DNA from 3 places in the Streptomyces griseoaurantiacus genome. Region 1 is predicted to be linked to each of the others. Evidence: riboswitches for the same ligand, from Rfam matches in the RefSeq annotation. Region 1 holds a riboswitch; each other region holds the start of a gene.
The links. A riboswitch is a leader RNA that binds a small molecule or an ion and turns the genes downstream of it on or off. The one in region 1 is predicted to bind cyclic di-AMP.

Region 1 (7,932 bases):
CTGGATGGCGTACGGCCTCAACGACGTCATCCAGCAGCGCAAGATGATCCAGTCCGGCGAGGGCGACGAGACGTTCCGCAGACGGGCCGCCGCCCACCTCGACGCGATGCTCGCGCTGTGCGAGACCGTCCGGTGCCGCCGAAGCCAGCTCCTCGCCTACTTCGGCCAGGACGCGGACGCCGAGGCCTGCGGCAACTGCGACACCTGTCTGAGCCCGCCGGAGACCTGGGACGGCACGGTCGTCGCGCAGAAGGTGCTGTCCACGGTGTGGCGGCTGGAGCGGGAGCGGCGGCAGAAATTCGGCGCCGGCCAGATCATCGACATCCTGCTGGGCCGGCGCACGGCCAAGGTGATCCAGTTCGACCACGACCAGCTCTCGGTGTTCGGCATCGGCGACGAACTGGCCGAGGGCGAGTGGCGTGGCGTCGTACGGCAGTTGCTGGCCCAGGGGCTGCTCGCGGTCGAGGGGGAGTACGGCGCGCTGGTGCTCACCGAGGAGAGCGGCACGGTGCTGTGGCACGGACGGGAGGTGCCGCTGCGCAAGGAGCCGAAGAGGCCGACGGCCTCGCGTGCCTCCGGCGGCGGCCGGGGCGAGCGCAAGGCACGGGCGGCGGCGCCCGAGCTGCCGGCCGAGCTGGTCCCGGCGTTCGAGGCCCTGCGGGCCTGGCGCGCCGAGCAGGCCCGTGAGCAGGGCGTTCCCGCGTACATCATCTTCCACGACGCGACCCTCCGGGAGATCGCGACGGCCCGGCCGAGCACGGTGGCCGAACTCGGCGCCATCAACGGGGTCGGCGAGAAGAAGCTGGCCACCTACGGGGAGGGCGTGCTGGGGGCACTGGCCTCCGTGCCGGAGCCGGGGGAGGAGCGGATATAGCGGCTCCCGGCGCCCCGGGAGGGTGCCGGTGGGGAAGCAGCCGGTCAGGATCTGCCGGCGCAGCAGGTCGGCGAGCTGGCGCGCCCGGTCCGCACGCAGCCGGCGCCGGCGGGCGGCGACGGTGGTCGCGCCCTGCCCGGCGTGGTCCCGGATGCGCTCGGTGGCCGGCATGCGGGGAACCCTGCTGAAACAGTGGGGTATGGGGTGTTGCCGGAGTGTCGCACCATGTGGGACGGCGTCAGATCGCTTGCTGACCCGCGACGTTGGCGGCAGACGCGTGAGATGCGCCACTGGCGCCGCCCCCACGCGTCCGCGCCGCTTCTCACACGTGCGCCCCGCACCTCACGCGTCCGCGCCGCTTCTCGCGCGTCCGCCCTCGCGTCCGCGCCACTGCTCGCGCGTGCGCGCCGCCCCGCAGGCTCCCGTCGCCCGGCTCACGCTCCCGGAACCACGCGCCCCGACACCTCGCCGAGTCCGACCCGGGCGCCGTCCGGGCCCGGGGCCCAGGCCGTGAGGGTGACCTCGTCGCCGTCCTGGAGGAAGGCGCGCTCACCCCCGGGCAGCCGCAGCGGCTCCCGGCCGTTCCAGGTCAGTTCCAGCAGCGAGCCCCGCTCACGCGCCCCCGGCCCGCTGACCGTGCCCGACCCGTACAGGTCGCCCGTGCGCAGCGAGGCCCCGTTCACCGTCATGTGGGCGAGCTGCTGCGCGGCCGTCCAGTACATCGTCGCGAAGGGCGGCTCCGAGACCACATGGCCGTTGACCGCCACGGAGATCCGCAGGTCGTAGCCGCCGGGCTCCTCCTCGGGGCCGGAGTCGTCCAGGTAGGGCAGCAGCGGGTGCGTGCGGGCCGGCGGGGCCACCCGGGCCTCGTCCAGCGCGTCGAGCGGGGTGATCCACGCGGAGACCGACGTGGCGAAGGACTTGCCGAGGAAGGGGCCGAGGGGCACGTACTCCCAGGCCTGGACGTCCCGGGCCGACCAGTCGTTGAGCAGGCACAGTCCGAAGACGTGGTCGCGGAAGGCGGACAGCGGCACGGGCCGGCCCAGCGGCGAGGGCGTGCCGACGACGAAGCCGACCTCCGCCTCGATGTCGAGCCGCACCGAGGGGCCGAACACCGGATCGGGGTCGGTCGGCGCCTTGCGCTGCCCCGAGGGCCGTACGACCTCCGTTCCGGACACCACGACCGTGCCCGCGCGCCCGTGGTAACCGATGGGCAGGTGCTTCCAGTTCGGGGTGAGGGAATCGGCCGCGTCCGGACGGAAGATCTGCCCGACGTTCCGCGCGTGGTGCTCGGAGGAGTAGAAGTCGACGTAGTCCGCGACCTCGAACGGCAGGTGCAGCCGCACCTCGGACAGCGGGTGCAGCATCCCGGCGACCGCCTCCCGGTGGGAGGGGACGGTGACCCACGCGGTCAGCGCGCGCCGCACGTCGGACCAGGCGGTGCGGCCCGCCGCCAGCAGCGGGTTCAGCGTCGGCCGGGCGAGGAGCGAGGCGTAGGGCGAACCGAGGGCGAGGGCCGCGGCGCCCGCGTCGAGCACGTGCGCGCCGAGCCGGACGCCGACCGTCCGCGCGGTGCCGCCGGGCGGGGTGAAGACGCCGTAGGGAAGGTTGTGCGGGCCGAAGGGATCGCCCTCGGGGACGTCGAACGGGGGCATGCGGTGCTGCCTCGCTTTCCTGCGCGCCGGGCGGGGACACGTTCCCGCTGGTGGCGGGGGACGTGTCCCGGTGGTCGGGCCACACGTTACGGCCGAGTCGCCCGTCATGGGCAGTATGCGTGAGGGGTGTTGGCCAAGGGCGTAGGCGCCGTGCGTCAACTGTCGTTGCCGAGGCGGGCGTTGTACCTGAGAAAGCGGACGTCGGCCGGTTCGGGGCGGGTCGGTGGGGCCCGGCATCCGTATTCTCTGATCATGGCCGCACCCACCGCATATGCCCTCATCGCCACTGACCTGGACGGAACGCTGCTGCGCGGCGACGACACGCTCTCCGACCGGTCCCTCGCCGCGCTCGCGCGGGTGGCCGCCGCCGGGGCGACACACCTCGTGGTGACGGGGCGGCCGGCACCGAGGGTGCGCCCCCTCCTGGAGGACCTCGGCGGTGAGGGGCTCGCGGTGTGCGGGCAGGGCGCGCAGCTGTACGACGCCGGCGCCGACCGGCTGCTGTGGTCCGTCACCCTGGACCGGGAACTGGCCGAGACCGCGCTGGGCAAGGTGGAGGCCGAGGTCGGCGAGGTGTACGCCGCCGTCGACCAGGACGGGGCGGACGGGCTGACGCTGATCGAGCCCGGCTATCTGATGCCGCACCCCACGCTGCCCGCCGTCCGGGTCGGCAGGCGCGAGGACCTGTGGGCAGAGCCCATCAGCAAGGTGCTGCTGCGCCACCCCTTCCTCTCCGACGACGAACTGGCGGCGGTGGCCCGGGGGGCGGTCGGTTCACTGGCCACGGTCACCATGTCGGGGCCCGGGACCGTCGAACTCCAGCCATGCGGGGTGACGAAGGCGACCGGGCTGGCGCTGGCAGCCGAGCGGCTGGGACTGCCGCCCTCGCGCACCCTGGCCTTCGGGGACATGCCCAACGACATCCCCATGTTCGACTGGGCCGCGCACGGCGTGGCCATGGCCAACGCCCATCCCGAACTCAAGGCGGTCGCCGACGAGGTCACGGCGTCGAACGAGGACGACGGCATCGCCGTCGTCCTCGAACGTCTCTTCCCGCCGGCGCCCTGAACCCGGGCCCGCACGGGGGCTGCGAAGGGCCGGGCCTTCCGGCCCCCGCCCCCGGCACGGTCGGCTCAGTACGCGCCGAACACGTTGTCGATCGAGCCGTACCGCGCGGCCGCGTAGTTGCAGGACGCCGTGATGTTGGCGACCGGGTCGAACGGGTCGAGCGAGGTGCCGGGCACGTGGTAGGCCAGGAACGTCGGGTCGATGATCTGGAGCAGGCCCTTGGAGGGGGTGCCCTTCGCGGCGTTGGAGTCCCAGTTGTTCACGGCGAGCGGGTTGCCGGAGGACTCCCGCATGATGTTGCGGTGGATGCCCTCGTAGCTGCCGGGGATGCCGTTCTGCGCCATGACCGCCAGCGACTGCTGGATCCAGCCGTCCAGGTTGTCGGCGTAGCCGGCCGTGGTGGCGGTGGTCGTCACCGCGGTCGTGCTCGCGGTGGCCGCCGTGGTCGTGGCGGCGGAGGCCTGGGTGGCGCCGAACAGCGGGAGCGCGAGGGCGGCGGCACCGGTGCCGGCGGCGATCAGGGCGCGGGTGGGCAGGGGAAAGCGGGGCATGGCGGATGTCCTCTCCGTCGCCTGCGAGGTGAGCTGTCGGGTTCGGGCTGGGAGGTGCCCGGCCGGCCCGCACACGCGGAACCGGCTTCACCCCTAGCCGGGCCGGGACTTGGCCCGGACCGGCGACTTACCTGGGTCCCCCGCTCCTGCCGCACGAGATGGGTGCATGGGTGTCCGGACAGCGGCAGGACTCGGCGTTCCGTCCGGATCGGGGAGGAAGCTATGCGAGGAAACCTGTGAGGAACAAGTGACGAAAACGCGATTGTCCCCGGTTGATCTTGCGGTGGGTGTTTTGGGCTGTTGATCCTTTGTGCGCCGCCGGGCTCAACTGGGCGCCCAGGTAAGGGGAATGTCAGATTCCGCTACGACGGCCCCCGGTGGAGTCGCGCGTGACCCAATTCACTGGGCAGCTGAGACGGACGTATGGTGCGGAATACCCCTCAATGGTGCAAGTCGGCGGAGTGGTGGACGTCGGGGTCGTCCGGCCGGGCGCCGGGGGGTCTCGCGGGCGCCGGCGGGGACTCGCCCGGAGGGGTGACACGGTGTGGATCATGCGCGTGTCGGCACATAGCCGTGCGTATCACCCGATCACGAACATGCCGTCTCTGATCCGATACGTCCCGGCCTGGAACCATGGGCGCTCGTGGTGATCGAAACATGACCGGATACGCTGACTTGAGTGAGGGCAGCGACCTATCGACAAACCGTGTAACCGTCACCAGACACCAGCAGACAGGAGACCCCTCGTGACCGTCGTCGGGCCATTCGGGCTGAGCGTGCGGGACCAGGCTCTGGAAGCCGATGTCCAGGTCGGTCTGACGGCTGTCGAGGAGGGCCTGCTCGAAGCCACCAAGAGCGAGGTCGCCTTCATCACGGAGGCCGCCCAGCACCTCGTCCGTGCGGGTGGCAAGCGCTTCCGTCCGCTGCTCGTGATGCTGGCGGCGCAGTTCGGCGACCCCTACGCCCCGGGAATCGTGCCCTCGGCGGTCGTCGTCGAGCTCACCCACCTCGCCACGCTCTACCACGACGACGTCATGGACGAGGCCGAGGTGCGGCGCGGGGTGGACAGCGCGAACACCCGCTGGGGCAACTCGGTCGCGGTCCTCACCGGTGACTTCCTCTTCTCCCGCGCCTCCCACATGCTGGCCGACCTCGGCCCCGAGGCGGTGCGCATCCAGGCGGAGGCGTTCGAGCGCCTGGTCACCGGCCAGATCCTGGAGACCGCCGGGCCGCGCGACGGCCGGGACCCCGTCGAGCACTACCTCGACGTGCTGGCCGGCAAGACCGGCTCGCTGGTCGCGGTCGCCTGCCGGTTCGGCGCGATGATGTCCGGCGCCGACGAGACGGTCGTGGACGTGCTCACGCAGTACGGGGAGCGGCTCGGCGTCGCCTTCCAGCTCGCCGACGACGTGCTCGACATCGCCTCCGACTCCCGGGAGTCCGGCAAGACGCCGGGCACCGACCTGCGCGAGGGCATCCCCACCCTGCCGGTGCTGCGGCTGCGGGAGCGCGCCGAGCGGCTCGGCCTGCCGGCGGACGTGGCCCTGTGCGAGCTGCTCGACTCCGACCTGGCCGAGGACGCCCGGCTCGCCGAGGCGCTGGAGCGGCTGCGGGAGCACCCGGCCCTGGAGCAGGCGCGGCGGGACACCGTGCGCTACGCGGAGGACGCGCGGTCGGCGCTGGCCCCGCTGCCGGAGTGCGCGGCGAAGAAGGCGCTGACGGAGATGTGCGAACTGGTCGTGCACCGGGCCGGATGAGCCCCGGGCCGGGTCGTCGGCGCGGACCGCCCGCCACCCGGAACGCCCCGGCCCGCTCACCCGTCGGGACCTCGTGAAGTCCTCCGGCGACTCTCCCACCCCTACGGGTGGGTGGACGCTCTCCACCCTCGTGTCATACCGCAGGAGTACGCGGAGTTGGCTCCGGGGGTTGACGCCGTGCCGCGGACTTTTTGGTCATATGGAGAGGACCACCTCCCCGGACTTCGGGTGACAATGGCGGCACGGGGTGGGAAGTCCCGGCTCGAGGGCGAAACGCAGAGCCAGGGGGAGCGCGAGCACGGCAGCCGCCGCCGACGACGGAGGTAAGGCACACATGGCACCGTACGGAACCGACGACATCACCCCCGGTCAGACCCCCGGCGGGAACACGGGTGGCAGCGCCGGAGACGCGGGCGGGGCGCGGCGCAGGGCCTCGCGGTACGTCGTCCCGGCCGCCGTGGTGGGGGTGGCGGCGGCGACCATCGGGCTCGTCCCGGCGCTCGCCGACTCCGGCGACCCCGACCTGCCGAGGATCAGCGCACAGGAACTCGTCGAGAAGATCGCCGCCTCGGACGTGGACCGGCTCTCCGGCACCTTCAAGGTCACCACCGACCTGGGCCTGCCGGACCTGGGCGGTCTGGAGAGCGGCCTGCTCTCCGGCGTCTCCTCGCAGGGCGGCTCCACCGCCGACCCCTCCGCCAGGCTGACGGAGCTGGCGAGCGGCACGCACACCGTGCGGGTGGCGATGGACGGCCCGGACAAGCACAAGTTGTCCCTCGTCGAGAAGGCCGCCGAGTACAGCGTCATCCACAACGGCGACGAGGTGTGGGCCTACGACAGCGGGTCCAACGAGGCCTTCCACGCCCAGGAACCGGGCGGCGCGAAGCACGACCGTGAGGGGAAGCGGGGCGGCGGGCATCACGGTCCCGGGTCCGGGGACTCCTCCGTGACCCCCAAGGAACTCGCCGAGCAGGTCCTGAAGGCGGCCGACGGCACGACGTCGGTCTCGGTCGACGGCACCGTCCGCGTGGCCGGCCGGGACGCCTACAAGCTGCTGGTCAAGCCGGAGAAGCCCGGTTCGACGGTCGGTGCCGTCAGCATCGCGGTGGACGCGCGCACCGGCATGCCGCTGAAGTTCACGCTCACCCCCTCCTCGGGCGGTGCCGCCGTGGTCGACGCGGGCTTCACCAAGGTCAGCTTCGCCCGCCCGGCCGCGTCGACGTTCGACTTCACCCCGCCCAAGGGCACCAAGGTCACCGAGGAGGACGAGGCCGAGAGGTCGGCACCGCACAGGGGCCCGGGCGGCATGGTCGGCGGCGGTCTTCCCGGCCTGGGCGGCCTGGGAAGCCTCGGCAGCACGGAGGGCGCCAAGACGATCGGCGAGGGCTGGTCGGCGATAGCCGTGTTCGGAGAAGCGGGGGACAAGCCCTCCGGCTCCTCGCGCGGCCGGGCCGAGGACGGTACCGCCTCCGGCCTCCTGGGCTCCTTCGGGGACAAGGTGACCGGCAGGTTCGGCTCGGGCACGGTCTTCTCGACCCGCCTGGTGAACGCGCTGGTCACGGACGACGGCAGGGTGTACGCGGGCGCGGTCACCAAGGACGCGCTGGTGAAGGCGGCCGACGCGGCCAAGTAGGAACGGGGTCCGCCCCGGGCGGACGGACGGCAGGGCAGGAGGGGGGAACGCATGGAGGAACCGTCCGCCGCGGAAGAACGGCCGGCCGTCCCGCGCGAGGCGGGCCCGGCCGTCCCGACCGCGGCGACCGGGCCCGGTGCGGCACCGGCCCACGACGCCGGGGACGGTGAGGGCGAGGAGACCGGGGCGGTCATCGCCACCCGTGCGCTCACCAAGCGGTACCGGGGCGGACAGCTCGCCGTGGACGGTCTCGACCTGACCGTCCCGGCGGGCAGCGTCTTCGGCTTCCTCGGGCCCAACGGCTCCGGCAAGACCACGACCATCCGGATGCTGATGGGCCTCATCGAGCCGACCTCCGGCACGGCACACGTGCTCGGCCGGCCCATGCCCCGCG
Region 2 (7,932 bases), 3.3 Mb from region 1:
GTTGTGCGTCTCCCCCGTCTGGGCCTCGATGCCTGTCACGGGTGGTCGCAGCGAGGGTCGGTCGAACCAGGGCCCGGTGACGTCCCGGGCGAGACGTTGCAGGAAGTGGTCCAGGAAGTCCGTCCAGCGGGCGTGCTGCTCGGCTGCCGCGTAGGGGACGCCCGCTGCGCAGGCGGTGAAGGCCTCGGTCACGAGCGGACCGAAGAGGTCGCCATCGGTCACGTCGAGCAGACCGGGCGCGAGGAGGTCGCCGTGGCGTCTCGTGGCCCGGCCGCACCAGGTGTCGAGGGCGTCGAGCAGTTCGGTGAGCGCGGAGAACCCGGGCCTGGCGAGGGTCGCCGCCAGGAGAGCCGCGTCGCCGTCCCCCTCCAGATACCGTTCGTGCACGAGCAGACCGTCGTCGGTGAGGCTCATCACCGCGGGGAACAACCGGCGGGTGGTGCCCGCCCGCACGGCTTCCACCACTTTCTCCGTGGCGACGGAGCCGTTCGGCCCCGGTTTCCTCGGACCGGTCGGCCGTGCCGCCTCCCACAAAGGCTCGGTCATGGTGTCGGACCTCCCCTGCGCGGTGCCGCCCCGCACGTCGCCGAGCGGCACCGCGTCCTGTCCAGTCGGGCTTACCGGCCGGGGCGGATCAGACGCAGTACCAGCCGATGCACGTGTTGGCCGCGGCACCGGTGCGGTCGGGGATCCGCTGCTCCAGTTCGCCGATCACCAGGTCGAGGTCCTCCTCGGCGGACGGCCGGCTCTCCGGGCGAGCCTGGGTGTCGTGGGCAGGTGCGTGAGTCATGGTTCCTCCAGGGTTGACTGGTTCCGCATGAGTCGTGCGTCGGACACACGGCGCTCCGGTCGCTCGACCCGCTCCGCACGACATGTTTCGCGCGCGGGAGCGCCCGCCGCGATGCTTTCGATGCTGATGGAAAGCATCGGTCGACTTCCGGCCGCCGCCGACCGCACCGACGCACCGACGCACCCTCCGCTGACCAGGCCGTACTGACCGCCGGACGGGGGTGAGGCCGGGGTTCGGCCGAAAGACCGACGACGCGAAAGGGCCCCTCCTCGGCAGGCGCCGACGGCCAAGGACACGCTGCCGGGACCGGGGTACGGCAGTCCCGGCAGGCGCCGACGGCCAAGGACACGCTGCCGGGACCGGGGTACGGCAGTCCCGGCAGGCGCCGACGGCCACGGACACGCTGCCGGGACCGGGGGACGGCAGTCATCCCGCGGGGCCTCTCAGGTCAGCACCCGTTCCAGTGCCGCCAGCGCCCACCGCAGTTCGTCCGCCGTGATCGTCAGGGGCGGGGCGAGCCGGATGGTGGAGCCGTGGGTGTCCTTGACCAGGACGCCCTCCGCCAGCAGCCGTTCGCCGATCTCGCGGCCCGTGCCGAGCGCCGGGTCGACGTCCACGCCCGCCCACAGTCCGCGGGCGCGGAAGCCGGTCACGCCCCGGCCGACGAGTTCCGTGAGCCCGTCGCGCAGCACCACTCCCAGTTCCGCCGCCCGGCGCTGGAACTCTCCGGTAGCCAGCAGGTCGACCACGGCGGAGCCGACCGCCGCCGCCAGCGGATTGCCGCCGAAGGTCGAGCCGTGCTCACCCGGGTGGAGCACGCCGAGCACCTCCCGGCGGGCGACCACCGCGGAGACCGGCACGATGCCGCCGCCGAGCGCCTTGCCGAGCAGCAGCACGTCCGGCAGCACCCCCTCGTGCTCCACCGCGAGGGTGCGCCCGGTGCGGCCCAGCCCCGACTGGATCTCGTCCGCGAGGAACAGCGCGCCCGCGCGCCGGGTCAGCTCCCGTACCCCGGCCAGATAGCCCTCGTCCGGGATGATCACCCCGGCCTCGCCCTGGATCGGCTCGATCAGCACCGCCGCCGTCGTCTCGTCGACCGCCGCCTCCATGGCCGCCAGGTCGTTGTAGGGGACGACGCGGAAGCCGGGCGCGAAGGGGCCGAAGCCGGTACGGGCCACCGGGTCGGTGGAGAAGCCGACGATCGTCGTCGTACGCCCGTGGAAGTTGTCGGCGGCGACGACGATCGTCGCCCGGTCCTCGGGCACGCCCTTCACGTCGTACGCCCATTTGCGGGCCACCTTCACCGCGCTCTCCACGGCCTCCGCGCCGGTGTTCATCGGCAACACCGTGTCCAGGCCGGTCAGTTCGGCGAGTGAGGCGGCGAAGGCGGCGAGCCGGTCGTGGTGGAAGGCGCGCGAGGTGAGGGTGAGCCGGTCGAGCTGGCGGTGGGCCGCCTCGATCAGCGCGGGGTGACGGTGCCCGAAGTTGAGGGCGGAGTAGCCGGCGAGCATGTCGAGGTAGCGGCGGCCCTCGACGTCCTCCACCCAGGTGCCCTCGCCGTGGGCGAGGACCACGGGCAGCGGGTGGTAGTTGTGCGCCAGGACCGGCTCCTCGGCGCGGATGATCCCTGCGGTGGTGGTGTGGGTGCGGGCGGGAGCGGTCATGAACGGATCTCCTGGGTGCAGCACTTGATGCCCCCGCCTGCCTTGAGGAACTCCGACAGGTCGACGGGGACGGGGACGTATCCGCGGGCGGCGAGCCGGCCGGCGAGGGCCGTGGCCTGCGGGGGCATGAACACGTGACGGCCGTCCGAGACCGCGTTGAGGCCGAGGACACGCGCGTCCTCCCGGGTGGCGAGGACCGCGTCGGGGAACAGCCGGGCCAGTACCTCGCGGCTGCCGGGCGAGAACGCCTGCGGGTAGTAGGCGATGTTCGCCTCCTGTCCGGGTCCGGGCTCCCCCGGGTCGAGGACGAACAGGGCGGTGTCGAGGTGGTAGAAGTACGGGTCCACCAGCCGCAGTCCGACGACCGGGACGCCGAAGAACTCCTGGGCCTCGCGGTGGGCCTCCGGGGTGGTGCGGAAGCCGGTGCCGGCCAGGACGTACCGGCCGGCCGGGATCAGGTCGCCCTCGCCCTCGCACACCGATTCGGGCCGGTACACGTCGTGGCCGGCGGCCTTGAACCAGGCCGTGTAGGCGGCGGACTCGGGGCGGCGTTCGGGGGCGTGGAAGAGGGAGCCGAAGACGCGGCCGCCGAGCACGAGGGCGGAGTTGGCGGCGAAGACCATGTCGGGGAGGCCGGGGACGGGGGGCACGTTCTCGACGGTGTGGCCGTACTCGCGGTACGTCCGGACCAGGTCGCGCCACTGGAGGAGGGCGAGGCCGGTGTCGACGGGCACGTCGGGGTGCATCCAGGGGTTGATCGCGTACCGGACGGCGAAGTAGGTGGGTTCGCAGACGAGATAGCGCCGGGGGCGCGGCACACGGGAGTCGGGCACGAAGGGGTACCTCCGCTGATGCGGTGCCAAGGGGGTGAGACCACGGTAGGGAGGGCGCACGGAGGCGGACAAGTGACGAAAACTGCGTGTACGCGCAGTTTCGCTGCGTGCGGGCGCGGGGTCCCGCAACGTTCTTGCGCGGCGCGCGAGCCACGCCGACGTTCGGCTCGCGCACCGCTCCGACGTTCGGCTCGCGCGCCGCTCCGGCGAACGGTGCGGGAGCCGCTCCGGCGAACGGTGGCGAGCCGCTCCGGCGAGCGACTCGGGGACCGCGCGGCCGAGGCCCGGGCGTGCGCGACACTCCGGCGCGGGGGGCCGGACGGGTTACCCCCTTTCGGTGTACGCATACCTCGACTTTTGTGACCGCCCCGGTTGCGCGGCACGGGTGGACACCAGGCGGAACGAGGTATTCCGGTGCTGGTCCGGGGCTCCTCCCGATGCTGGACGCGCCCTGGAACGGGGGGTGTTCACTCGAACAGCAGAGTGGTGAGTAACAACACAAAGCTCCGTTTCCGTTGGGATTTTCAGACATCGGTGGGTGAAGATCCCTTGCGACAGCCCCCGCCACAAGAGGCGGGGCGGTCCGGGCGGACGCCGAATCCTGCCGCCGCCCGGATGACCGGTCGACAGGAGTGGATCGGCAGGAGTGGAGGACCCGAGCAAGACGGGTCGCCGGTACGGACAGTCCGTGCCGAGCAGCCCTTGGGGTGAAGCCGCGTCAGCGGCCGGGCAACTTCGCCAGCCCGAATCCGACAGGTCATCCTTCACAGGCGGCTGACGAAGGGTTGCGCATGACTGCGCTCGATCGTGTCCCGTCGCTGTTGACCCGGGCCGGCACCGCCTCGGCCCTCACCCTCGCCGCCGTGGGCGGCAGCATCGCGGTCCCCGGCGTCGCCTCCCAGGCGTCCGCCGCGACCACGGCGACGAAGGCGCTGCACGTCGCGGCGTCGAAGAAGGGCTCCCCCTACCAGTGGGGCGCCACCGGGCCGAAGCGGTTCGACTGCTCCGGGCTGACGCTGTACTCGTTCAAGAAGGCGGGCAAGAAGCTCCCCCGGACGGCGGCGGCCCAGTACAACAAGACGCGCCACATCTCGTCCTCCCACCGCAAGGCGGGCGACCTGGTGTTCTTCCACTCGGGCAGCTACGTCTACCACGTGGGCATCTACGCCGGGAAGGGCAAGATCTGGCACGCGCCGAAGACCGGTGACGTCGTACGGCTGCAGAAGCTGTGGACCAAGAGCGTCTGGTACGGCAGGGTGCGCTGACCGTCCGGCGGGGGTCTCGGCGCGTGGCCGGTCGCCGTGTGACGTGCGCGGGGGCGTGAGCCGCCGAGGAACGGTTATGTGTGTGACATGGCCGACCGTCCTCACCACGAGCTTCGCAACGAGACCCCGCTGGAACGCGCCGACCGCAACTTCGCCGAGCTGCTGCAGGAGGTGCGCGTCACCCAGGCGGGCGTGCAGATCCTGTTCGCCTTCCTGCTGACGCTCGCCTTCACCCAGCGCTTCCCGGACATCGACGCCTTCCAGCGCACGACGTACGTCGTCACACTGCTGCTGTCGATGCTGGCGGCCGTCCTGTTCACCGCGCCGGCGGCGCTGCACCGCTCGCTGTTCCAGCAGAACGCGAAGCCGGTGATCGTGCAGGTCTCCTCACGGCTGGCCTCGGCCGGCCTGGCGGTGCTGATGCTGGCGTTCACCGGCTCGGTGCTGCTCGTCGTGGACGTGACGCTGGGCCGGGCGGCGGGTATCGCCGCGGGCGCGGGAACCATGGCGGCGTGCGTGCTGCTGTGGGGGGTCCTGCCGCGGCTGGTCCGCCGCACCAGCGTCCGTACGGACCAGCCGGTCACGGAGGGCCCCACCGAGACGCCCGGCGGCCGGGGACGCAAGTCCTCCGAGGACTGAGGGGCCGAGGGCTGAGGGCTGAGGGGCTGAGGGGCGCTCCCTTCACGGGTCCGGCTGGACCGCGGGCACCTTCCACGGCAGCTCGGCCTCGATCGTCTTCCCGCCCTCCCGGGTGGGCCGCACGCTGAGCCGTCCGCCGCACTCGGCCGTCAGCCAGCGGACGATGACCAGACCGCGCCCGTTGTCCTGCTGCACGGCGGCAGGCAGCCTCTTGGGGAAGCGCGGGTGACCGTCGGTCACCCCGACGCGGAGCCGCTCGTCCCGGTCGAGGACCAGGTCGACGGTGAAGGTGGGCGACATTCCCAGGGTGTGCTGCACGGCGTTGGTGGCGAGCTCGGAGACGATCAGGCGCACGGTGTCCGCGGCCTCGGCGTCGGGTGGCAGTCCCCAGTCGGCGAGGACGCCCGCGACGTATCTTCGGGCCGCGGAGACCGAGGCGGGATCGCTCGGCAGAGTGACGGATGCTTCCTGGTGATCTGCCATGGCGTCGTCGCCCCTTTCCCACGGGACCGGAGCCCGGCACGGAGCGAACTTCGCGCTTGCGGTCCCGGACTTGGTGCTGCGCGTCAGACTGCCACCACCCGCGGGCTCCCTGCTGCCGATCCCCCAAGATATGCATATATCTGTCGCCCGAAGCGGTGAACTATCCGACGACCGACCGTATATGGGCGCATGCTCGGTCCATCCTCTACCGTCGCCAACCGGGCCCGCCGGCGCTCGCCGTCGCCGCGACGCGTGTGCGCACGCCGGGCGGAAGGAGTCGGCCATGCAGTACGGACCAGCGGTGCGCCGCCGCAAACTCGGCGCGGAATTACGCGCCCAGCGCGCGCGGGCGGGTCTCACCAGCGGACAGGCGGCGGCCCGGGTCGGCTGGCACCAGTCGAAGGTGAGCCGGATCGAGACGGGCTCCAGTGGGGTGAAACCGGCCGATGTGCGGCTGCTGCTCGACGCCTATGAGGTCGTCGACCCGCAGTTGCGCGAGTTGCTGCTGGTGCTCGCGGGCTCGGAGGACGGCGGCGGCCGGCAGAACTGGTGGCACGCCTACCGGGGGGTGCTGCCGCCCGCCTACCGCGACTTCATCAGCCTGGAAGCGCAGGCCTGTGCGATGCGCACGCTGGAGACGCTGGTCGTACCGGGGCTCCTGCAGACGCCCGAGTACGCCCGTGCGGTGACCCGGGCGGCGGTCGGCCCGCCGGACGACGCCCATCTCGACACTCTGGTGGAGGTACGGCTCGCACGGCAGGACGTACTGCGCGGTGACCCACCGCTGCGGATGAGCGCGGTGCTCGACGAGGCGGTGCTGCGCCGCGAGGTGGGCGGCCCGGCGGTGATGGAGGAGCAGCTCAGACGGCTGGTGACGGCCGCCCGACTGCCCCATGTCCGACTCCAGATCCTGCCGTTCGCCGCCGGTGCGCACATCGGCGTCACCGGCCCTTTCGTAATCTTCTCGTTTCCGAGCACTTCTGATCTGGACGTGGTGGTTCTCGACCACTTGACGAGTAGCCTCTATCTGGAACGGAAAGAAGAACTCCAGGCCTACGCCGAGGCCTTCAGCACCTTGCAGAGCAACGCTCTCTCGCCCGAGGACTCATTGGCTCACCTCACCGCGCTCGCCGAACGCGCGTAAGGAGGAACCCATGCCCGCTTCCGCTTCTGCTTCCGCTTCCCATTCCGCATCCGCTCCCGGTGCCGCTCGCGCCGCCCGATCCGGCGTCCCCCGGGCCCTGCCCGCCGGCGCCTCCCTGCCCGGGGTGCTGTGGCTGCGCAGCAGCCACAGCACCGGCATGAACAACTGCGTGGAGACGGCCTGTCCGGGGTCGGGACCCTGCGTCGGACTGGTCGCCGTGCGCGACTCCAAGCGGGTTCCCGGACCCGCCGTGCTCTTCACCCCCGGCGCCTGGCGGGACTTCCTCGACTCGCTGGGCTGAACCGCACCCGGCGGGGCCCGGCGGTCCCTCGGGGGTCAGGGCCGCGTCGCGCGGATCACCTCGACCGCACGCCGCAGTTCGGCGTCCGTGAGGTCCGCGCGCGCGGTCAGCCGCAGCCGCGAGACGCCGTCCGGCACGGACGGTGGACGGAAGCAGCCGACGGCGAGTCCCGCCGCCCGGCACTCCTCCGCCCACCGCACCGCCCGCTCGGGGGACGGCGCCCGTACCGAGACCACGGCCGCGTCGGGCCGTACCGCCTCGAACCCCTCCGCCGTCAGCCGCTCGTACAGCGTGGCGGCCACCTCGCGGGCCCGTGCCGCCCGCTCGGGTTCGCGGCGCAGCAGCCGCAGCGCGGCGAGCGCCGCCCCGGCGGCGGCCGGGGCGAGCCCGGTGTCGAAGATGAACGTCCGGGCCGCGTTGACCAGGTGCGCGATCACCGCCTCCGGCCCGAGGACCACCCCGCCCTGGCTGCCGAGCGACTTCGACAGCGTCGCCGTGACGACCACGTCCGGCGCGCCCGCGATTCCCGCCCCCTGCGGGGCGCCCCGGCCGCCCTCCCCGAGCACGCCGAGCCCGTGGGCGTCGTCGAGGACGAGCCCCGCTCCGGACTCCCGTGCCGCCTCGGCCAGCCGGCCCAGCGGTGCCGCGTCGCCGTCCACCGAGAACACCGTGTCGGAGACGAGGACGGCCGGACCCCGGTGGGCGCCCAGCGCCTTGCGCACCGCGTCCGGGTCGGCGTGCGCCACGACCTGGGTGGTGCCGCGGGCGAGCCGGCAGCCGTCGATCAGCGAGGCGTGGTTGCCCGCGTCGGAG
Region 3 (7,932 bases), 2.1 Mb from region 1:
TGGCCTGGGAGGCGCTGAACAACATCGCCGCCGCAAAGGACCGTCCGCTGATCATCGTCGTCAACGACAACGAGCGCTCCTATTCGCCCACCATCGGGGGCCTCGCCAACCACCTGGCGACCCTGCGCACCACCGACGGCTACGAGAAGGCGCTCGCCTGGGGCAAGGACGTGCTCCAGCGCACCCCCGTCGTCGGCAACACCGTCTACGAGGCCCTGCACGGCGCGAAGAAGGGCTTCAAGGACGCCTTCGCCCCACAGGGCATGTTCGAGGACCTGGGCCTGAAGTACGTCGGGCCCATCGACGGCCACGACATCGGCGCCGTCGAGTCCGCGCTGCGCCGCGCGAAACGCTTCCACGGGCCCGTCCTGGTCCACTGCCTCACCGAGAAGGGCCGCGGCTACGAACCCGCGCTCGCCCATGAGGAGGACCACTTCCACACCGTCGGTGTCATGGACCCGCTGACCTGCGCACCCCTCGCCCCGGCCGGCGGCCCCTCGTGGACCTCGGTGTTCGGCGAGGAGATCGTGGCCATCGGCGAGGAACGCGAGGACGTGGTCGCCCTCACGGCGGCCATGCTGCACCCGGTGGGGCTGGGGAAGTTCGCCGAACGGTTCCCCGACCGGGTCTGGGACGTCGGCATCGCCGAGCAGCACGCCACCGTCAGCGCGGCCGGGCTCGCCACCGGCGGACTGCACCCCGTGGTCGCCGTCTACGCCACCTTCCTCAACCGCGCCTTCGACCAGCTCCTGATGGACGTGGCCCTGCACCGCTGCGGGGTCACCTTCGTCCTGGACCGGGCCGGGGTCACCGGCGTCGACGGGCCCTCGCACAACGGCATGTGGGACATGTCGGTGCTCCAGGTCGTCCCCGGACTGCGGATCGCCGCCCCGCGCGACGCCGAGCAGCTCCGCGCCGAACTGCGCGAGGCCGTCGCCGTGGACGACGCGCCGACCCTGATCCGCTTCCCCAAGGAGTCGGTCGGCCCCGCGATCCCCGCTCTCGACCGGATCGGCGGGATGGACGTGCTGCACCGGGCCGAGGAACCCGAGGTGCTGTTCGTCGCCGTCGGCGTCATGGCGCCCGTCTGCCTCCAGGCCGCCGAATTGCTTCAGGCCCGCGGCATCGGCTGCACCGTCGTCGACCCACGCTGGGTCAAACCGGTCGACCCCGACCTGCCGGGACTCGCCGCCCGGCACCGCCTGGTCGCCGTCGTCGAGGACAACAGCCGCGCCGCCGGGGTCGGTTCCGCCGTCGCGCTCGCCCTGGGCGACGCCGACGTGGACGTGCCTCTGCGCCGCTTCGGCATCCCGGAGCAGTTCCTCGCGCACGCCAAGCGGGGCGAGGTGCTCGCCGACATCGGGCTGACGCCCGTCGAGATCGCGGGCCGGATCAGCGGCTGCCTCGCCACCGGCGCCCGGCCGGGCCAGGACCCGCAACCACCTGTGAAGACGTCCGAGGAGAACCACGTATGACCACCGCGGAACCCGCGCCCCGCCAGACCGCCCGAGGCCAGGAGGCGGACACGGGCAAGGAGTTCGACCTCGCGGGACTGCTGGCCGAACGCGGCGGCGAACGCTACGACCTGCACGGCCGCTACATGAACCACCAGCTGCCCCGCATGCTGCACACCATCGGTTTCGACAAGGTCTACGAACGGGCCGAGGGCGCCCACTTCTGGGACGCGGACGGCAACGACCACCTCGACATGCTCGCCGGCTTCGGCGTCATGGGCCTGGGCCGCCACCACCCGGTGGTCCGCAAGGCCCTGCACGACGTCCTCGACGCGGGCCTCGCCGACCTGACCCGGTTCGACTGCCCGCCGCTGCCCGGGCTGCTCGCGGAGAAACTGCTGTCCCACAGCCCGCACCTGGACCGCGTCTTCTTCGGCAACAGCGGCACCGAGGCCGTCGAGACGGCGCTGAAGTTCGCCCGGTACGCCACCGGACGGCGCCGCGTGCTGTACTGCGACCACGCCTTCCACGGCCTGACCACCGGGTCCCTCTCCGTCAACGGCGAGGACGGCTTCCGCGAGGGCTTCGCCCCGCTGCTGCCCGACACCGCGATCCCGCTCGGCGACCTCGACGCACTGGCCCGGGAGCTGAAGAAGGGCGACGTGGCCGCCCTGATCGTCGAGCCGATCCAGGGCAAGGGCGTGCACGAGGCGCCCCCCGGCTACCTGCGCGCCGCGCAGGAGCTGCTGCACAGGCACAAGGCGCTGCTCATCGCCGACGAGGTGCAGACCGGCCTCGGCCGCACCGGCGACTTCTACGCCTACCAGCACGAGGACGGGGTCGAGCCGGACCTCGTGTGCGTGGCGAAGTCGCTCTCGGGCGGCTACGTGCCGGTCTCGGCCACGCTCGGCAAGGACTGGATCTTCAAGAAGGTCTACTCGTCCATGGACCGCGTCCTGGTCCACTCCGCGAGCTTCGGCGCGAACGCGCAGGCGATGGCGGCGGGACTCGCGGTGCTGCACGCGATGGAGAACGAGCAGATCGTCGCGCACGCGCGCGCGATGGGGGAGCGGCTCAAGTCCGGGCTCCAGGCCCTGACGGAGCGGTACGAGCTGCTCTCCGAGGTGCGCGGGCGGGGGCTGATGATCGGCATCGAGTTCGGCCGGCCGAAGTCGCTGAAACTGCGGAGCCGGTGGGCGATGCTGCAGGCGGCCCGCAAGGGGCTGTTCGCGCAGATGGTCGTCGTCCCGCTGCTGCAGCGGCACCGCATCCTCACGCAGGTGTCCGGGGACCACCTGGAGGTGATCAAGCTGATCCCGCCGCTGGTGGTGGACGAGGCCGACGTCGACCGCTTCCTGGAGGCGTTCACCTCGGTCATGGACGACGCCCACGAGGGCGGCCTCATGTGGGACTTCGGCAAGACCCTCGTGAAGCAGGCGGTGGCCGCCAGGTAGTCGGCGACCGGTGGGGCCCCGCGGCACGCGGTCCGCGGGGCCCCACCGGTTTTTGCCTGTCAGGCAAGAAAATTGCCCCAGGGGTAAAAGTCTGGCTCAATCGGGGGTATGAGCCCATCCGATCCGCCCCCGTCGGCGGAGACCGGCGCGGCCCTCTCCACCGTAGCGCCCCAGCTCCGCGCCCTGCGCCACCACGCGGGCCTGACCCTGGAGAGCGCGGCCCGGGCCGCGGACCTCTCGCCGGCCCACCTCTCCCGTCTGGAGACCGGTCACCGCCAGCCGTCCCTCCCCGTGCTGCTCACGCTCGCCCGCGTCTACGGCACGACCGTCTCCGAGCTGCTCGGCGAGACCACCGCCGCGCGTGACGCGGTCGTCCGCGCCGACCGCGCGGAGCCGACCCGGGCCGGCGGCTGGACGTACTGGCAGGCCGGCGCCCCCGGCCGCGGCATGCAGGCACTGCGCGTCCACGTCCCCCACGGCACCCAGGGCGACATCGTCCGCGTCCACCCGGGGGAGGAATGGCTCCACGTCCTGCGGGGGCGGCTGCGGCTGCGGCTCGGCGACACCGCGCACCTGCTGGACACCGGGGACAGCGCGCACTTCGACTCGCTCACCCCGCATCGCCTCGCCGCCGCCGACCCCTCCGGCTGCGAGCTGCTGTTCGTCCATACCCTCCTGCAGAGCCCCAGTACCGCGCTCTGCCTCGGCCCCCTCACCGGAGAGACCCCATGAGCGACTACGAGACGAAGTTCCCGCGTGCCCTGTGGATCAGGCTGCTCGTCTACCTGGCCGTCGGCCACCTCTTCGCCGCCTTCATCTGGCTGCTCTTCGAGGTGGGCGCCAAGTAGCGCGCGCCGCGCGGGCCGGGCCGGGCGCGGCGGGGCCCAAGGGCTCAGTGGCGCGGGGGCTCAGTCCAGCAGGTGGTCCCGCAGCCGCGCACGCACCTCGGGAGTGACCCCGAGGCCCTGCTCCAGGTAGGCGTCCACCCCGCCCCAGGTCTCCTCGATCGCGGCGAACGCCGCCTGGAGGTACTCGGCCCGCGCGTCGAACAGCGGGGCGATCAGTTCCATCACCTCGGGGGAGTGCGCGTCGGGCGAGGACGCGGTGCGGCGCACCTTGTACCTGCGGTGCTTCGCGTTCGACTCCAGGTAGTCGGCGAGGATCGCGTCCCGCTCCACGCCCAGCGCGAGCAGCGTCACGGCGATCGACAGTCCCGCCCGGTCCTTGCCCGCCGAGCAGTGCATCAGCGCCGGCACTCCGCCCTCGGCCAGCGTGCCCAGCACCCGCGCGTGCTCGGCCGTGCGTCCGCGCACGATCGCGCGGTACGAGGCGATCATCCGCGCCGCGGCCCTGCCCTCGTCCAGCAGCTCCCGCAGCTGGTCCAGGTTCCCCTCGCGCACCATCTTCCAGAACTCCGCCCCGTCGGCCGGGTCGGACAGCGGCAGGCCCACGTTGCGTACGCCCGGCAGCTCCACGTCCGGGCCCTCCAGCCTGTGGTCCGCGGCGTTGCGGAAGTCGAAGACCGTGTGCAGGCCCAGGGAGGCGAGGAACACCGCGTCCTCGGCCGTCGCGTGCGCGAGGTGGCCGCTGCGGTACAGCCGCCCCAACGCCACCCGTCGGCCGTCCGCGGTCGGCAGCCCGCCCAGATCGCGGAAGTTGCGCACTCCGGCCAGCTCGGGCTCGGTCGACGGGACCTGCTGTGTCACGGGTGCTCCTCCCATCCGTCCGCCGACGCGGCTCGTCGGCGGGGCGCGTTCCGCCGACGACGATACGGCACCGGTGCCCCCTGCACGCAGGTCGCGCGCAGGTCTCACCCGCGCACGAGCGCGCACGTCACGCCCGCCTCCCTCTCCCCGCGAATGCCGCAGAACCGACGAATCGCCCAGCCGGTCGCTCCCCATAAGGGAGTTCTGTCCGAATAGTCATCGGTCGGCACCTTCGCTCCAACTGGCCCGGTATTGCTCCGCGTCGGTGAAGGCGCGGGTGAGCAGCGTCATATTCGTGACGGGGCGTCGAACGTCATGTTCACGTAATTCACCTGTTCCGTCGGCGAATTCGGCGGCAAAGGAAGATCGCCACTTGTGGCGCCGTACCCCGAATTCCCTGAATCGATCAAGGGAAAAAGGTGTCCGGGAAAGCCGAAGGTTGTGGTCGCGGCGCCATTTCGCTTACGTTCCCCCTCGTTCCGAGCGGAACGCCGAATCCTGCCGCCGCCCGGAAATCCGCACTCACCCACCCGTACACGGCAGGAGCGGGGGACCCACAGGTACAACGCCTGGTCCGGTCTTCCGGGACAGGCTCGGGGTATAGCCGCCACAGCGCGGCCGGGCATCTCCAGCTCGCACCCGACAGCTCACCTCGCAGGCGCCGGAGAGGAATTCGACATGCCCGCGAAGGGTAAGCACCGCCGCACCAAGGCCCGGTTCATCACCACGACCCTCGCCGCCGCCGGAACCGGTGGCGCCGCGATCGCGCTGCCCCTCCTGGGTGCCACCGGCGCCCACGCCGCGACGCCCGCGTCCTCCGCCCCCGAGCACTCCGCCGCCTCCGTCTCGGCGGGCGCCCACGAGAACGCCGCCCGCACCTACACGGTGAAGGCCGGAGACTGGCTCGCCAAGATCGCCGGTGACCAGCACGTGGCCGGTGGCTGGCACAAGCTGTACGAGGACAACCGCGAGGCCGTCGGCAGCGACCCCTCGCTCATCCACCCCGGCCTGAAGCTCACCCTCGGCGCCAAGGCCCCGGCGAGCGCGCAGGGTTCCTCCTCCGCCGCGCACGAGGCCCCCGCGAAGAGCGGCGCCGCCGAGAAGACCCAGAAGACCGAGAAGGCCGAGCAGCCGCAGGCCGCGCAGGGCAGCCAGTCCGCCGCGAAGGAAGCCCCCGCCGCCAAGCCCGCCACGAGCAGTTCCTCCGGCTACACCCTGCCGGTCCAGGGCGCCGCCATCGGCACCTCCTACCACGCCTCCGGCAGCATGTGGTCCAGCGGCTACCACACCGGCACCGACTTCGTCGTCCCGACCGGCACCAGCCTCAAGGCGATAGCCGACGCCACCGTCGTCTCCGCCGGATGGGGCGGCGCGTACGGCAACCAGGTCGTCCTCAAGCTCGCCGACGGCCACTACGCCCAGTACGCCCACCTCTCGCAGCTCTCCGTCTCGGCCGGCCAGACCGTGACCGTGGGCCAGCAGCTCGGCCTCTCCGGTGCCACCGGCAACGTGACCGGCCCGCACCTGCACTTCGAGATCCGCACCACCCCGAACTACGGCTCGGACCTCGACCCGGTCGCGTACCTGCGCGCCCACGGCGTCGCCATCTGACGGCTGACGGCCCACGGCCCTCACGGCCCGCGGCACCCGCCTCCCGAAGGCCGGACCCCTCGATCCCCGGGGTCCGGCCTTCGGCCGTGTCCGGACCCGCATCCGCGCCCGTCCCCGCTCCCGCGCCCGTCCCCGTCCCCGTCCCCGTCCCCGTCCTTATTCCGATGTTGACCAAGCCTTGACCCGTGGCTTATCTCACCGCCCGTCAACCCCTCCCTACGGTCGCGCAGCTCACATCCCAGGAGGAAAGATGGGCCGACGTGGCAGACGATTCGAAGAGTGACAACAGATCAGTGATCGGGTCGTACGTGGCGGTGGGGGACAGCTTCACCGAAGGCGTGGGCGATCCCGGCCCGGACGGGTCCTTCCTCGGCTGGGCCGACCGCTTGGCGGTACTCCTCGCCGACCGCCGTCCCGAGGGCGACTTCCGGTACACCAACCTCGCCGTGCGCGGGAAACTGCTCGACCAGATCGTCGCGGACCAGCTCCCGGGGGCCCTGGAGCTCGCCCCCGACCTGGTCTCCTTCTGCGCGGGCGGCAATGACATCATCCGCCCCGGTACCGACCCGGACGAGGTCGCCGAACGGTTCGAGCGGGCCGTCGCCCGCCTTGCCGGAGCGGTCGGCACGGTCATGGTCACCACGGGCTTCGACACCCGCGGCGTCCCCGTGCTCAAACACCTGCGCGGCAAGATCGCGACCTACAACGGGCATGTGCGTGCCATCGCCGACCGGTACGGCTGCCCCGTGCTCGACCTGTGGTCGCTGCGCACGGTGCAGGACCGGCGGGCCTGGGACACCGACCGGCTCCACCTCTCGCCCGAGGGGCACACCCGGGTCGCCCTGCGGGCCGGCCAGGTGCTCGGCCTCGACGTCCCGGCCGACCCCGACCAGCCGTGGCCGCCGCTGCCGCCGCGCGGGACGCTGGAGATCCGGCGCGACGACATCCACTGGGCGCGGGAACATCTCGTGCCGTGGATCGGCCGGCGGCTGCGCGGCCAGTCCTCCGGGGACGCCGTGGTGGCCAAGGGCCGGATCTCGCCCGAGGACATCAGGATGCGGATCGGCGCGGCGGTCTGAGGCAGGCGGTACCGGCCGCCGGGTCCCCAACCGCACTCATTCACCCCGGGGTTGGGCCGCCGCGTGTTCCCCGCGTCCCCCACGGGCGGGGAACACGCCCCGGCCGCCGTCCGTTGACGCCGGTAATGGACCGCACCACGCACACCTCTGGAGACGCCGTGACCGGCCTTCCTTCCCTCGGCTCCGGGCGCAGCCCGCTACGGCCCCTGTCCTTCGGCGCGGATCCCACGGGCGAGCGCCTGGCCCGCATCCGCCGTTCCCCGAACTTCGCCGACGGCGTCTTCGTGAACCCCGACGGCCCCCGCACCCGCGAGTCCGGCGGCTCCGCCCTGGGGATCGCCAAGCAGTACTTCGAGAAGGGGTCCCGCGCCCGCCGCGCTCCCACCGGCACGATCCCGGTGCACCCCACGACCGTCGCCGACCTGGCCCGCCCCCCGAAGAGCGGCCTGCGGATCACCTGGGTGGGGCACTCCAGCGTCCTCGCCGAGATCGACGGCCGGCGCGTGCTGTTCGACCCGGTGTGGGGGCAGCGCTGCTCCCCCTTCGACTTCGTCGGCCCCAAGCGGCTGCACCCCGTCCCTCTCCCGCAGGCCGCGCTCGGCCCGGTCGACGTGGTCGTCATCTCGCA

Region 2: it holds a riboswitch for cyclic di-AMP, as region 1 does, so the genes downstream of both, OHB09_RS04600 (C40 family peptidase) here and OHB09_RS19105 (transglycosylase SLT domain-containing protein) in region 1, are expected to answer to the same signal.
Region 3: it holds a riboswitch for cyclic di-AMP, as region 1 does, so the genes downstream of both, OHB09_RS28200 (M23 family metallopeptidase) here and OHB09_RS19105 (transglycosylase SLT domain-containing protein) in region 1, are expected to answer to the same signal.

The regions. Positions count from the first base shown of each region.
Region 1 is NZ_CP108326.1:4,284,983-4,292,914, forward strand. Features, by position in the region: gene recQ (DNA helicase RecQ) at 1-874, shown strand, start outside; partial or broken gene OHB09_RS19090 (GntR family transcriptional regulator) at 890-1,045, opposite strand; gene fahA (fumarylacetoacetase) at 1,309-2,529, opposite strand; gene OHB09_RS19100 (Cof-type HAD-IIB family hydrolase) at 2,782-3,597, shown strand; gene OHB09_RS19105 (transglycosylase SLT domain-containing protein) at 3,663-4,148, opposite strand; cyclic di-AMP (ydaO/yuaA leader) riboswitch at 4,154-4,323, opposite strand; gene OHB09_RS19110 (polyprenyl synthetase family protein) at 4,895-5,905, shown strand; gene OHB09_RS19115 (LolA family protein) at 6,240-7,538, shown strand; gene OHB09_RS19120 (ABC transporter ATP-binding protein) at 7,590-7,932, shown strand, end outside.
Region 2 is NZ_CP108326.1:1,012,800-1,020,731, forward strand. Features, by position in the region: gene OHB09_RS04580 (DUF4135 domain-containing protein) at 1-546, opposite strand, end outside; gene OHB09_RS04585 (hypothetical protein) at 635-790, opposite strand; gene rocD (ornithine--oxo-acid transaminase) at 1,234-2,454, opposite strand; gene ddaH (dimethylargininase) at 2,451-3,287, opposite strand; cyclic di-AMP (ydaO/yuaA leader) riboswitch at 3,870-4,075, shown strand; gene OHB09_RS04600 (C40 family peptidase) at 4,079-4,552, shown strand; gene OHB09_RS04605 (DUF6328 family protein) at 4,640-5,191, shown strand; gene OHB09_RS04610 (ATP-binding protein) at 5,234-5,674, opposite strand; gene OHB09_RS04615 (helix-turn-helix domain-containing protein) at 5,958-6,818, shown strand; gene OHB09_RS04620 (DUF397 domain-containing protein) at 6,829-7,119, shown strand; gene OHB09_RS04625 (8-amino-7-oxononanoate synthase) at 7,155-7,932, opposite strand, start outside.
Region 3 is NZ_CP108326.1:6,372,372-6,380,303, forward strand. Features, by position in the region: gene dxs (1-deoxy-D-xylulose-5-phosphate synthase) at 1-1,475, shown strand, start outside; gene OHB09_RS28180 (aspartate aminotransferase family protein) at 1,472-2,908, shown strand; gene OHB09_RS28185 (helix-turn-helix domain-containing protein) at 3,017-3,640, shown strand; gene OHB09_RS28190 (DUF6126 family protein) at 3,637-3,756, shown strand; gene OHB09_RS28195 (tyrosine-protein phosphatase) at 3,817-4,614, opposite strand; cyclic di-AMP (ydaO/yuaA leader) riboswitch at 5,128-5,288, shown strand; gene OHB09_RS28200 (M23 family metallopeptidase) at 5,293-6,225, shown strand; gene OHB09_RS28205 (SGNH/GDSL hydrolase family protein) at 6,519-7,304, shown strand; gene OHB09_RS28210 (MBL fold metallo-hydrolase) at 7,463-7,932, shown strand, end outside.